One region of the Sphingobium cloacae genome, then DNA from elsewhere that is predicted to be linked to it. Evidence: predicted binding sites of a transcription regulator. Region 1 holds the regulator's gene; each other region holds the start of a gene.
What was found. The regulator LexA, encoded in region 1, represses DNA repair genes until DNA is damaged. The targets are predictions, from matches to a motif close to GTTCCNCNCTTGTTCT.

Region 1 (3,209 bases):
TGGCTTGCGCTGAATGTGACGTCCCGCCGCGATCAGCCCTGGGCGGACCTGTCCTCGATGGACGGCTATGCGGTACGCGCCGCCGAATGGCCCGGACCCTGGCGCGTGACCGATATCAGCAGCGCGGGCGGCGCCCTGCCTGCCCCGCTTGCCAGGGGGACCGCCTGTCGCATCTTCACCGGCGCGCCGGTGCCCGTCGGGGCCGACGCCATCCTCATTCAGGAGCATGCCGCGCTGACCGGGGATACCCTGCGCGGCGAGGACAAGCCGCTGACACAGGGCCAGCATGTCCGTCCCGCAGCATCGGATTTTCGCGCTGGCGAAACATTGCTGGCCGCCGGCTCGCAATTGAACGCCGCCAGGATCGCCCTCGCCGTCCTGGCCGGCCATGGGGTCCTGCCGGTCAGGAGGCGCCCGATCGTCGCCCTGCTTTCGACGGGCAATGAGCTTGTCGCCCCTGGCGCGCCCACGCCTCCGGGCCGCTTGCCTTCCTCCAACGCGCCTATGCTCGCGGCGATGCTCGCCGCCGTGCCTTGCGACATCATCGACCTGGGCATCGTGCCCGACGATCTGCCGGCCCTGACGCAGGCATTCATCAAGGCGGGCGAAGCTGACATCATCGTGTCGACGGGCGGGGCCTCGGTCGGCGATCACGATCTGGTGCGCGCGGCCTTCACCGAAGCGGGCGGTTCGCTGGATTTCTGGAAGATCCGGATGCGGCCCGGCAAGCCGCTGATGGCAGGAAAGCTCGGTGATTCAGTCTTTCTCGGTCTTCCGGGCAATCCGGTTTCGGCCCATGTCACCGCCATGCTTTTCCTGTTGCCGTTGGTCCGTCATATGGGCGGCGCGGCTTCTCCTCTTCCCGCGATCACCAATGCCCAGCTCGCTATTCCCCTGCCCGGCACGGGAGAACGGGACGATTATCTGCGCGCCTTTCACGGGGAGGATGGAATCGTTTCCGTCACGTCGCAGGACAGCGCGGCCGTGGCGGCGATGGCGCAAGCCGATTGCCTGATATGGCGCCCCGCGCATTCCGGTGCGGCGGGCGCAGGCGACATCGTCAAGATCCTGCCCTTTCCCCTATAGAAAAAGGGGCCGCGCAGCGACCCCCTTTCCCGTCTTCGGCTTGCTTCAGCGCTGCTGCTTGCCAGGATTGGAATCCTTGCGGCGTTCCTCACCCATCTGGCCCTGCTTGTTTTCCTGCTGCTGCTGGCGGCCGTCCTGCTGGTCGCGGCGCTGTTGCTTGTCCTGATCGTTCTGGTTGGGCATGTCACTCTCCTCGCCTCTTCACTTGAGAGGCAGGGCTTCAACGACCCGCATCGCCCGCCGTTCCACTCCATTGCGACCAACGGTTAGACGCTTGACTTACCCCTTTCCGTTTCCTATGCGTTCTCCATCCGTTCCACAGAAGGATCGCAGGCATGTTGACGCCCAAACAGCAACAGTTGCTCAGCTTCATCCAGACCCGCCTGGAAGGGCGGGGCGTATCCCCTTCTTTCGAGGAAATGAAGGATGCGCTCGACCTGCGATCCAAATCGGGTATCCACCGCCTGATCAACGCGCTGGAGGAACGCGGCTTCATCCGGCGCCTGCCGAACCGCGCGCGCGCGCTGGAAGTGTTGAAGCTGCCCGAAGCCATGCACCGTTTGCCCAAGGACGCCCCCACCGCCAAGCCGCGAGCGCCTGCCAGCCTGCCCATCGCCGCCAACGACATCGTTGAAATCCCGTTGCATGGCAGGATCGCGGCGGGCGTCCCCATCGAAGCGCTGGAGGGGCATAACATGCTGTCCGTTCCGGCGGCGTTGCTGGGCGCAGGCGATCATTATGCGCTGGAAGTGGCGGGCGATTCCATGGTCGACGCAGGGATTCTGGACGGCGATTTCGCGCTGATCCAGAAAACGGATGTGGCGCGGGAGGGACAGATCGTGGTCGCCCTCATCGACGATAGCGAAGCCACGCTCAAATATTTCCGGCGAGACGGCCAGAGAGTGAGGCTGGACCCCGCCAACAGCGCCTATGAGCCGCAATTATATGATCCCCATCAGGTCCGCATCCAGGGCAAGCTGGCAGGATTGCTGCGCCGATATAATTAAGGCGCGGCATCCGAACCGGAAGCCTTGGATGGGGCGTGGCCACCCCGGCCGGGTCCGGTTCGACGCGGCATCCATGGATGAGCGTCATCCGGGCGATGGACGGTCCGGACCGTGCCCTTCTCCAGATTGATGGAGAGCCCACCTGTCATCGCCAGCAGGGGCCGATCCGCTTTCAGCCATGCCGGCTGACACCATCGCGGCAAGCGGCGATCGCTGATCACGATGTCGGCCCATCGGCAGTCGCGCCTGAAAGCGCCCCTCTCGACCAGCATGTCGCTACGGGTCACGAGCAACCGCCAGCGACGGCCTCCCCGGTCCAGTTGAACGGAGCAAAGATCGTCCGAGCAACGCGCCTGCGGCAAGTCCGCCAGCGCTTCCAGCACGCCGCCATATCCCGCGCTTTCGGCCATCGCGTCGCGCACATAATCGCCGGCCCGATCCCGCAGCAGGGCCATGCCTTGATCCGTGCGCAAGGCGACGTGGCGGCCATCTCCCGTGACCAATATATCGGGTGCGGGATTGAGAAGGATGGCGACGAACCCGATCGTCGCCGGGACAAGTCCCAGCCAGCGCCATCCACTCCGCCAGAGCAGGCACCACAACCCGCCCATCACCATCATCCCGAAGATCCAGCCCGGCAGCGCGGGTCCCAAAGCCACCGCCATCGGACTTGAACCGACGCCATGGGCAATGAACAGCAACAGGTCCAACGCCTTCCCGGTCGCCCACCATGCCGGTGCCCCCAGGCCCGCCAGATCGAGCAGCAGCGCCAGCGCTTCCAACGGCATGACCACGAAGGTAGTCAGCGGGATCGCGATGATATTGGCGAATGCGCCCAACATGCCCGCCTTGTGGAAATGGAAGAAAGCGATCGGCGCCAGCACCAGTTCGACCGCGAAGCCCGTGAGCAGCAGGACGGTCACGGCCCGCCCGGTCTTTCGCCACGGATTTTCATCGCGCGCCGCGGCGAAAGCGCGAAAGCGCGGATGCTCGGACAGGGCGATGATCGCGACCACCGCGGCGAAGCTCATCTGGAAACTCGGCCCGATCAAGGCTTCGGGCCACAGGCACAGGACGATCAACGCCCCCGTCGCCACCAGACGCAATGTGATCGCG
Region 2 (3,209 bases), 430 kb from region 1:
CCTCACCGCCCCCAAGGGCGATGCCACCCGCCCCACGGCGGATCGTACGCGCGAAACGCTTTTCTCGATGCTGCTGAGCCGCCTTGGCTCCTTCGAGGGGCTGGCGGTCGGGGATTTCTTCGCGGGGTCGGGGGCGCTGGGTTTCGAGGCGCTGTCGCGCGGGGCGGCAAGCTGCCTCTTCGTGGAACAGGACCGGACGGCGATCGATGCGATCCGCGCCAATGGCGAGCGTCTGGGCGTAAGAGCCGACATCCGCCCAAGCAGCGTCCTTTCGCTCGGTCCGGCCAGCAGGCCGCTGGACCTCATCTTCATGGACCCGCCCTACCAGACCGGCGCGGGCGCGGTGGCGCTCGACAAGCTCAGCCGACTGGGCTGGACCGGCCCCGCCAGTTGGGTCAGCATCGAAACGGACCGGCGTGAAGATGTGGAGGTGAAGGGCTTCGTCATCGACACGACGCGCGACGTGGGCAAGGCGCGCCTGACGATCCTGCGCCCGGATGATGATAAGCGGACGGAAAGAGCATAAGGCGACCCATGGCCGCCTTATGCAATATGGCGTAGTGGCTTTCCTCAGCGGGGCTTGCGGTTGGCCTTCTTCGCTTTCCGCGCCTCGCTGGGGTTGATGCAGCTATCCTGCACCGTCTTGCTGCAAACGGGATAATCCTTCGCTTCGGTGGGAGGCGGCGTCATATTGCCCCCCATCGTCACGGGATTGGAGGCCGAGCCGGTCGGCGCGGACGGATCGGCGGGCGCATTGGGCGGCGCGGGCTGCATATCGGTAGAGGGAGGGACCGAACCGGTGGGCTGCCCGGCATTGGGATCGGCCTGCCCCGGCACCTGACCGGCTGACGGGTCCGCGGACGGCGGGGGCGCTTCGGCGCCTGCCGGCGGCGCATTGGTCGCCGGCATATCCTGCGCGAAGGTCGCTGCGGGCATGGCGCTCGCGAAGCACATCATGGCGGCACCCGCCAGCATGATCGATCTCATCGGGATATTCCTTTCATTATTCTCTCTTGCCCCGTTCTGCCGCACGGGGCCGTGAAAGAACCGGAATCCGACCGCTGCCGTTCCTGTGCCGGCGACGAACCGTTGCTATTGCGCCGTCAGATGAGCGGGACGCTCAGCCTTCCGGAAAGCGTTCGAACCTGGGAAGATCATGGGCGGCGCCCATCCATGCCACCGCCTCCGCATATTGGATATGCGCGCTGGGCGGAAAGAGCGACGGATCGTCCAGCGTCGCGGTCTGGATATCGATGAAGTCGGGGAAGATCGCCGGATTGGTATAGAATAGTCCCGTCCCGCACCGTCCGCAAAAATGCCGCGTCGCGTCCTCGGATGACCGGTATCGCACCGGATGGCCGCTGACGGTCACGTCCGTTTCGGCGAACAGGGTCCAGCCCATCATCGGCGCACCGCTGCTCCTTCTGCAATCGGTGCAATGGCAAAGCGCGCTGTGCGCGGGCTCGCCCCGGACTTCGTAACGAATGTCGCCGCACTGGCAACCACCGGTGGCCATGGTGTTTCTCCTTGCATGATTCTCTTTTTGTTCTCATACTCGCCTTCCTTCCGCAAGGCCCCGCCTCTTGTTCCGCCATCCCGCCCATCCTAGTTGTTCGCTCATGACGACCGTCGCGCCCTCCCCTTCCGATCCGCCCTATCTTCTGGGCCTGAACGCCCCCCAGCGGGAGGCCGTGCTGACGACGGAAGGGCCGGTCCTCGTCCTCGCCGGCGCGGGCACGGGGAAGACGGCGGCGCTGACGGCACGGCTCGCCCATCTCATCGCCACGCGGCGGGCCTATCCTTCGGAAATCCTCGCCGTCACCTTCACCAACAAGGCGGCGCGGGAAATGCGCGAGCGCGTCGGGCGCATGATCGGCCCGGCGGTCGAAGGGATGCCATGGCTCGGCACCTTCCACGCCATCGCCGCGAAGATGCTGCGCCGCCATGCGGAACTGGTGGGCCTGCAATCCAATTTCACCATCCTCGACACCGACGACCAGCTTCGCCTGATGAAGCAGCTCATCCAGGCGGAGGGCATCGACGAAAAGCGATGGCCCGCGCGCCAGTTGGGCGGCCTGATCGACCAGTGGAAGAACAAGGGCCTGACGCCCGAGGAGATCGGCGCGGGGGAAAGCGAAGCCTATGCGCATGGGCGCGGGCAAAAGCTCTACGCCGCCTATCAGGCCCGATTGCGCGAGGTGAACGCCTGCGACTTCGGCGACCTGCTGCTGCACGTGCTGACGATCCTCAAGCGGCATCGCGACGTGCTGGAAAACTATCAGCAGCGTTTCCGCTATATCATGGTGGACGAATATCAGGACACCAACAGCAGCCAGTATCTCTGGCTCCGCCTGCTGGCCCAGAACCGCAAGAACATCTGCTGCGTGGGCGATGACGACCAGTCCATTTATTCATGGCGCGGGGCGGAGGTCGCCAATATCCTGCGCTTCGAAAAGGATTTTCCGGGCGCGAAGATCGTGCGGCTGGAACAGAATTACCGATCGACGCCGCATATCCTGGGCGCGGCTTCCGGCGTGATCGCGGAGAATGGCAACCGGCTCGGCAAGACGCTCTGGACCGACATCGACGCGGGCGAGAAGGTCCGCGTCATCGGCGTGTGGGACGGGCCGGAGGAAGCACGCCGGGTCGGGGACGAGATCGAGGGGATCGAACGCGGCGGCGGGTCGCTGGACGAGGTGGCCATCCTCGTGCGCGCGCAGCACCAGACCCGCGAGTTCGAGGACCGCTTCATCCAGATCGGCCTGCCCTATCGCATCGTCGGCGGTTTCCGCTTCTATGAGCGCGCCGAAATCCGCGATGCGCTGGCCTATCTGCGGCTGGTGAACCAGCCCGCCGACGACCTGGCGTTCGAGCGGATCGTCAACGTGCCCAAGCGCGGCCTTGGCGACAAGGCCGTCGAAAAGCTGCATCGACTGGCGCGGGCGGAGGGCATTCCCCTGGCGCTCGCCGCCGCGCGCATATTGGATACCGACGAACTGACGCCGCAGGCGCGGCGGTCGCTGGGCGCGTTCATCGGCGACCTGGCGCGCTGGCGCGACCGGGCGGCGCAATTGCCCCATGCCGAACTGGCCCGGCAGATCCTCGACGAAAGCGGCTATACCGCCATGCTTCAGGCGGATCGCACGGCGGAAAGCGCGGGGCGGCTGGAGAACCTCAGCGAACTCGCCCGCGCCATGGAGGAATATGAG
Region 3 (3,209 bases), 1.7 Mb from region 1:
CGGCTGTTCAGCGTGCCGGTCACGGCGTCGTGGAGGCGACGAGCGCGCGCGAGGGACTGTCCCTGCTGGACATCGAGAAGCCCGATGTCGTGCTGCTCGATCTTGGCCTTCCCGATCGTGACGGGCTGGAATTGATCCAGCCGATGCGAAGCCGGTCGAGCGCGACGCTGATTGTCGTTTCGGCGCGGGAGGACACGACGGAGAAGGTGGCCGCCCTCGATCTTGGCGCGGACGACTATCTGACCAAGCCGTTCGACACGGAGGAACTGCTGGCCCGCATCCGCACGGCCATGCGCCACCGCACTCCCGACCAGGAGACGGAGCGGGTGATCGAGACGGGCGACGTGCGGATCGACCTTGCGCATCGCCGGGTTGAACGCGCAGGCAAGGATATTCACCTAACGCCCAAGGAATATGGCGTGCTCGCCGAGTTGAGCCGGCGTCCCGATCGGGTCGTGAGTCATGCGCAGCTACTTCGCGCGGTTTGGGGAGCCGCGCAGGAGGATCGCGTCGATTATCTCCGCATTGCGGTGCGCGGCCTGCGTCAGAAGCTGGAAACTGACCCGTCCCGCCCGCGATTGATCGTCAATGAGTTGGCAGTTGGTTATCGGCTGCGTGTCCGATCCCCGGAAGAACGACCCTGACCTTCTTGCTTGCGAGGGTTTGGAATCGTCTCAATCCAGCCCCATAGGCACCAGCAAGTCCCACATAAAATGTGGGAACATATGTGGGGGTGTTTTTTTGAGATCACCCTTTTATCGTGGAAAATCAGCACGATAAAAGGGTTGACTGGTGCCCAGAAGAGGACGGACAAGTAATACTCAAGTATTTGAAATACTTGGTAGATATACATTTCGGAGATTGAAATGCCACTTGCCATGCCCCCAAATCAGATTTGCAGTAAAGATTTGGGTCTTTGGGCGGTGTTTCAGGCACATTCACCTTGTATCATTATGCCTCTTTGGCTTCAAGGTTGAATTGCATAATCTGCCATTCCGGGGTGATGGATTCGCGCTAATGCAGACCCCTAATAATCTGGAAAAAGGTGCCGTTATGGAAAACGGAACTGAACGCCGTCCGCCTCTGGCGTGACCGGCGTGCCCCCAACGCCGGGAGCATTCAAATTGCGCTCGTTCATTTTTTGTTCTATTGAGGAAACTCACACGCGGCGTTGAGGCAATATGAGCGCGCAAAAGTTTTTCGAAGAGCGAACCGATCAGTCTGAGGTCAAGGCTCGTATCGTAAGCAAATATTTTTCGACGTGGGCGCAGGTCGTTATGCCAACTGTTGCCAGATCAGGCGGCAAGATCGCTTATATGGATCTTTATGCAGGTCCAGGGCGCTATCGGGATGGAGCTGCCTCCACACCCTTGCTGGTTCTTCAGGCAGCGATTGATCATCCGCAAATGTCTCAGATGCTCACCGCTTATTTCAATGATGCTGATGGAAACAATACGTCCACGCTTCAAAATGAAGTCGGAAAACTGCCCGGGTTCGAAAAACTGCGTTACAAGCCCAATATAACCTGCGGTGAAGTGGACGACGATGCGGCCACGTATTTCAATGAAACTCGGCTAGTGCACTGACTCAGTCGGTTGGTACAGGCAGCCGCCTGAGTTTGGCGAGAATGGTCTCGGCCGGCTTGGTCCAGACGAAGGGCTTAGGGTCGGCGTTCTGCTTTCGGATGTAAGCGCTAATGGTGTCCTGGAGGTCGACGACGGAGGTGAAGACGCCGCGCCGGATGACCCTTCGGGTGAGCGCCGAGAAGAAGTTCTCGACGGCGTTGAGCCATGAGCCCGAGGTCGGGGTGAAATGGAACACCCAGCGTGGATGATCGGCGAGCCACTCCAGGACCTTCGGATGCTTGTGGGTGGCGTAGTTGTCGAGGACGGCGTGGATCACCTTGCCGGCAGGAACGGCGCGCTCGACGGCGTTGAGGAACTTGATGAACTCCTGGTGCCTGTGCTTGGGCATGCAGCGACCGACGACTGTGCCGTGGAGGACGTCGAGCGCGGCGAACAGGGTGGTCGTGCCATTGCGTTTGTAGTCGTGCGTCATTGTTCCGCATTTGCCCGGCTTCAACGGCAGACCGGGTTGGGTTCGGTCGAGGGCCTGGATCTGGCTCTTCTCGTCGATCGAGATGACGACGGCGTGAGCCGGCGGGGCCATGTAGAGACCGACGATGTCTTCGACCTTGGCGGCGAAGGCGGGGTCGCTCGATCTCTTGAAGGTTCGCAGACGGTGGGGTTGGAGGTGATGGACCTGCCAGATGCGCTGGACGGTTCGGAGCGAGACGCCGAAGGCTTTGGCCATTGCGCGGCCGGTCCAATGGGTCACGGCACCGGGCGGTTCGGAGCAGGTCAACGCAACGATCCGTGCGACGACGGGCGCGGCGATCGGCGCCGTACCGGGCTTGCGCGTCTTGTCGCGGAGAAGACCATCGACGCCTTCCTCAGCGAAGCGCTGTTGCCAGCGCCAGACCGCAGGTCGGCTGACGCCGGCGCGGCGGGCCACTTCGAGCACCGGCAAGCGGTCGCTGGAGAGCAGCACGATCCTGGCGCGCAGCACATGCTTGAGCGGGCAGTTGCGGTCGCCGACGATTTGTTCAAGCCGAGCACGGTCGGCGGCGTTCAAGAGGATGTTGACGGTCTGGGCCATGACGGGAGAGTCGCATGTCCTAGACGATTTGTGAATCTCCCGTCTGCGTCATTGCACTAGGTTTCGTGGACAAAGCTTGACTGGGGACTCGGTCGCTGATTCAAGGCTGGCTTTTGGAGGCAGCCTTGGGCGAGCGGATCGGCGTTACGGACGAAGAATGGGAAGTGATCGGGCCGCTGCTGCCGCCTGAGCACGGTCGTGGATGCCGCCCGGCGCAGGATAATCGCCCTTATTTCGAGGGCATGATGTGGATTGCGCGGACCGGCGCGCAATGGCGGCACCTGCCGGACGAGTATGGCAAGTGGAACAGCGTGTTCCGGCGCTATCGACGATGGGTCACGACCGGCGTGTTCGATGCCATGCTCGAGACGCTGGCCGAACTGGCGGGGCGCGACGCGGCCGCCGACATGATCGACAGCACGGTGGTCCGGGCACATCATTGTGCCGTCGGCATAAAAAGGGGACTCAGCAAACCGAGGCGCTTGGCCGATCGCGAGGCGGCTTCACGACGAAGCTCCACGCAAGGTGCGATGCCAGGGGCCTCCCCCTCG
Region 4 (3,209 bases), 1.4 Mb from region 1:
ACGATGACGGTGTTGCCCAGGTCGCGCAGGCGCTTGAGCGTGATGAGCAGGCGGTCATTGTCGCGCTGGTGCAGGCCGATGCTGGGTTCGTCGAGGACGTAGAGCACCCCTGAAAGACCGCTGCCGATCTGGCTGGCAAGGCGGATGCGCTGGGACTCGCCGCCCGACAACGTGCCGCTGGTACGGTCGAGATTGAGATAATCGAGGCCGACATTGTTGAGGAAACCGAGGCGCTCGACGATCTCCTTGAGTATCGCCTTGGCGATCTGGTTCTGCTGATCGTTGAGCTTTTCTGGGAGAGTCGAGAAGAAAGCGAGCGCGTCCACCACGGAGCGTCGGGTTGAAAGCGATATGTCCTCGCCCGCGATCTTGACCGCGAGCGCTTCGGGCTTGAGGCGTGCGCCATCGCACGTCTCGCAGGGCATGGCTGTCTGATATTTGCTGAGTTCCTCGCGCATCCATGCGGATTCGGTCTGGAGCAGGCGGCGGTTGAGGTTGCCGATCACGCCTTCGAAGGGCTTTCGGACTTCATAGCTTTTCTTGCCGTCCTGGAAGCGAAGGGTGACAGGCTTGCCCCCGGTGCCGTGGAGGATGATGAGTTTCACCTCGCCGGGCAAATCCTGCCAGGGCGTGTCGAGGGAGAAGCCGAATTCCTTCGCCAGGCTGCCGAGCACCTGCATGTAATAGGGGCTGGGCGGATTGGATTTGGCCCAGGGAACGACCGCCCCTTTCTTCAGGGAAAGGGCTTCATTGGGGACGACCAGTTCGGGGTCGAATTCCTGCCGTTCGCCCAAGCCGTCGCAAGCGGGGCAGGCGCCCTGCGGCGCGTTGAAGGAGAAGAGGCGGGGTTCGATTTCGGGGATCGTGAAGCCGCTCACCGGACAGGCGAATTTTTCGGAGAAGACGATGCGGTTGGCGGGAATCCCGCTGTTCTTCATCTTGCCGGAGGACTGGGTTTCGTCCTCGCGACCGGGGACGATGCCGTCCGCCAGATCGACATAGGCTAGGCCATCCGCCAGTTTCAGCGCGGTTTCGAAGCTGTCGGCGAGGCGCGTGGACATGTCGGGCGCGACGGCGAGGCGGTCGACCACGACTTCGATGTCATGCTTGTATTTCTTGTCGAGGGCAGGCGCTTCCTCGATCGCGTAGAGTTCGCCGTCGATGCGGACGCGGGTAAAGCCGGCCTTCTGCCATTCCGCCAGTTCCTTGCGATATTCGCCCTTGCGGCCGCGCACGACCGGGGCGAGCAGGTAGAAGCGCGTGCCTTCAGGCAACTGCATCACGCGGTCGACCATCTGGCTCACCGTCTGCGCGGCGATGGGCAGGCCGGTCGCGGGCGAATAGGGAATGCCGACACGCGCCCAGAGCAGGCGCATATAGTCGTAGATTTCCGTGACCGTCGCGACCGTCGAGCGCGGATTGCGGCTGGTTGTCTTCTGTTCGATGGAGATGGCGGGGGAGAGACCCTCTATATGCTCCACATCGGGCTTCTGCATCATCTCCAGGAACTGCCGAGCATAGGCGGAGAGCGATTCCACATAGCGCCGCTGACCCTCGGCATAGATGGTGTCGAAGGCGAGGGAGGACTTGCCTGAACCCGACAGGCCGGTAATGACCACCAGCGCGTCGCGGGGCAGGTCGACATCCACGCCCTTGAGGTTGTGCTCGCGCGCGCCGCGCACGGAAATATGCGTGAGACTCATGGGGGCCGCTTGTTCCAGATTTGTTCTGTTCGGGCAAGTGCGTGTTTCGCATTCGTACGCTTAGATAGGATCGTCGTTGCGAAAGGAAAAGGCGTGGGGTTCCATACTGCGTCACTCCGCATTAGGGTTCGCGCCATGAGCGGTGGAAAGGCGAAGGGGGTACGAGGTGGCGTGCTGGCGGCGACGGTGCTGCTGGCGGCCTGTGGCGGGGGCGTGAAATATCGACCGGTGAGCGACGTGCCGGTGAAGATCGGAAAGCCGTACAGCGTGCGTGGCGTGACCTATGTGCCGGCGGCCGATCCGACCTACGACTATCTGGGTTATGCGAGCTGGTACGGGAGCGAATCGGGTAATCAGACGGCCAATGGCGAACGATTCCGGCCCAAGGCGGTGACCGCTGCGCACACCACTCTGCCGCTGCCGAGCTATGTCGAGGTGACTTCGCTCGATACGGGGCGCACGATCTTGGTGCGGATAAATGACCGTGGGCCATTTTCCGGAAGAGGCAGGATTATTGACCTTTCCAAAGGGGCGGCGCAGCAACTGGGTATGCATCTTAAAGGCGTGGCTCCGGTACGGGTCCGCATAGCCAACCCATCGGAAAAAGACCGGAAAAGGCTGCGCGAAGGCCAGGAGGCGGCGGAAAGACCGCGTGTTCCGGAATCCGTGCTGGCGAAATGGCGGGCCCAATTGGCTGCGGAAAAATAGGTAAATATAGCTGTCATTATTTCCAAAATGAGACGGAAATCGCATTGACGTTACGGAAACGTAGCTATATTGATGCCCACCGCCAGATGTCGCTTGTGGCCGCAGGAAGGTCGTTTGTCCCGTGGGGATGCTGCCCGGCCGAAATTGACGACGGATCGTCGAACAGCGCCTGATATATGGCGTTTCTCGATTATCATTGGCAAATCGAAGAGGGTTTCCCTCTGTTCAGAGACGGTTAACGCGCAAGCGTGTCGTCTATTGAGTGACAGTTTCAAATCCTGGAGTGCCCGACAGCATCCTGGATACGCCCCCGGCCTTCCCTTGCGCCGGGGGCGTTTTCTATTCGCACAAGTCATTTCGATTCGCGGTTTCCGCTACGGAAACGTCGCTTGTCGATACGGGCATGTCGTTCGTCATGCCTTTGGTCGGGCCTTATGGGCTCTTTGTCGACACGGCCGCTGTTGGACGATGCAGCGCGCAGTCCACCGAACGCCGCGGGTATCGCTTCGGGCCTCTCGATAAAAGGGAAGGGTAACGGCGGCGAGCCTTCCTAATTCGGCCCTGCCTCCGTTTTCATACCGGATTTCTCCTCTTTCCCCGAGGAGGTCCGGCAAGACAATAGTTGAGGAGACCTTGCCATGTTCGCCCCATTCAAGACCCTTTCCATCGCCGTCTTTGCTGCTGCTTCCATCATCGCCACCAGCGCGAGCGCGGAAACATTCATTTCCAATGGCCGCACCTTCGAGGTTCGCTTTGGCGATCTGGATCTGTCACAGGCATCGGATCAGAAGGAATTGC

Region 2: the regulator LexA is predicted to act here: its motif matches at 1,535-1,550, upstream of SCLO_RS04315 (ATP-dependent helicase).
Region 3: the regulator LexA is predicted to act here: its motif matches at 1,133-1,148, upstream of tcmP (three-Cys-motif partner protein TcmP).
Region 4: the regulator LexA is predicted to act here: its motif matches at 1,715-1,730, upstream of uvrA (excinuclease ABC subunit UvrA).

What each region holds. Positions count from the first base shown of each region.
Region 1 covers NZ_AP017655.1:1,308,398-1,311,606, forward strand. The annotation lists gene SCLO_RS06365 (molybdopterin molybdotransferase MoeA) at 1-1,086, shown strand, start outside; gene SCLO_RS23275 (hypothetical protein) at 1,132-1,269, opposite strand; gene lexA (transcriptional repressor LexA) at 1,422-2,093, shown strand; gene SCLO_RS06375 (ComEC/Rec2 family competence protein) at 2,090-3,209, opposite strand, start outside.
Region 2 covers NZ_AP017655.1:882,531-885,739, forward strand. The annotation lists gene rsmD (16S rRNA (guanine(966)-N(2))-methyltransferase RsmD) at 1-526, shown strand, start outside; gene SCLO_RS04305 (Fe-S oxidoreductase) at 571-987, opposite strand; gene SCLO_RS04310 (GFA family protein) at 1,121-1,516, opposite strand; gene SCLO_RS04315 (ATP-dependent helicase) at 1,620-3,209, shown strand, end outside.
Region 3 covers NZ_AP017655.1:3,048,842-3,052,050, forward strand. The annotation lists gene SCLO_RS14905 (response regulator) at 1-644, shown strand, start outside; gene tcmP (three-Cys-motif partner protein TcmP) at 1,182-1,586, shown strand; gene SCLO_RS14915 (IS630 family transposase) at 1,588-2,658, opposite strand; partial or broken gene SCLO_RS14920 (IS5 family transposase) at 2,823-3,209, shown strand, end outside.
Region 4 covers NZ_AP017655.1:3,631,696-3,634,904, forward strand. The annotation lists gene uvrA (excinuclease ABC subunit UvrA) at 1-1,703, opposite strand, end outside; gene SCLO_RS17840 (septal ring lytic transglycosylase RlpA family protein) at 1,839-2,411, shown strand; gene SCLO_RS17845 (UrcA family protein) at 3,050-3,209, shown strand, end outside.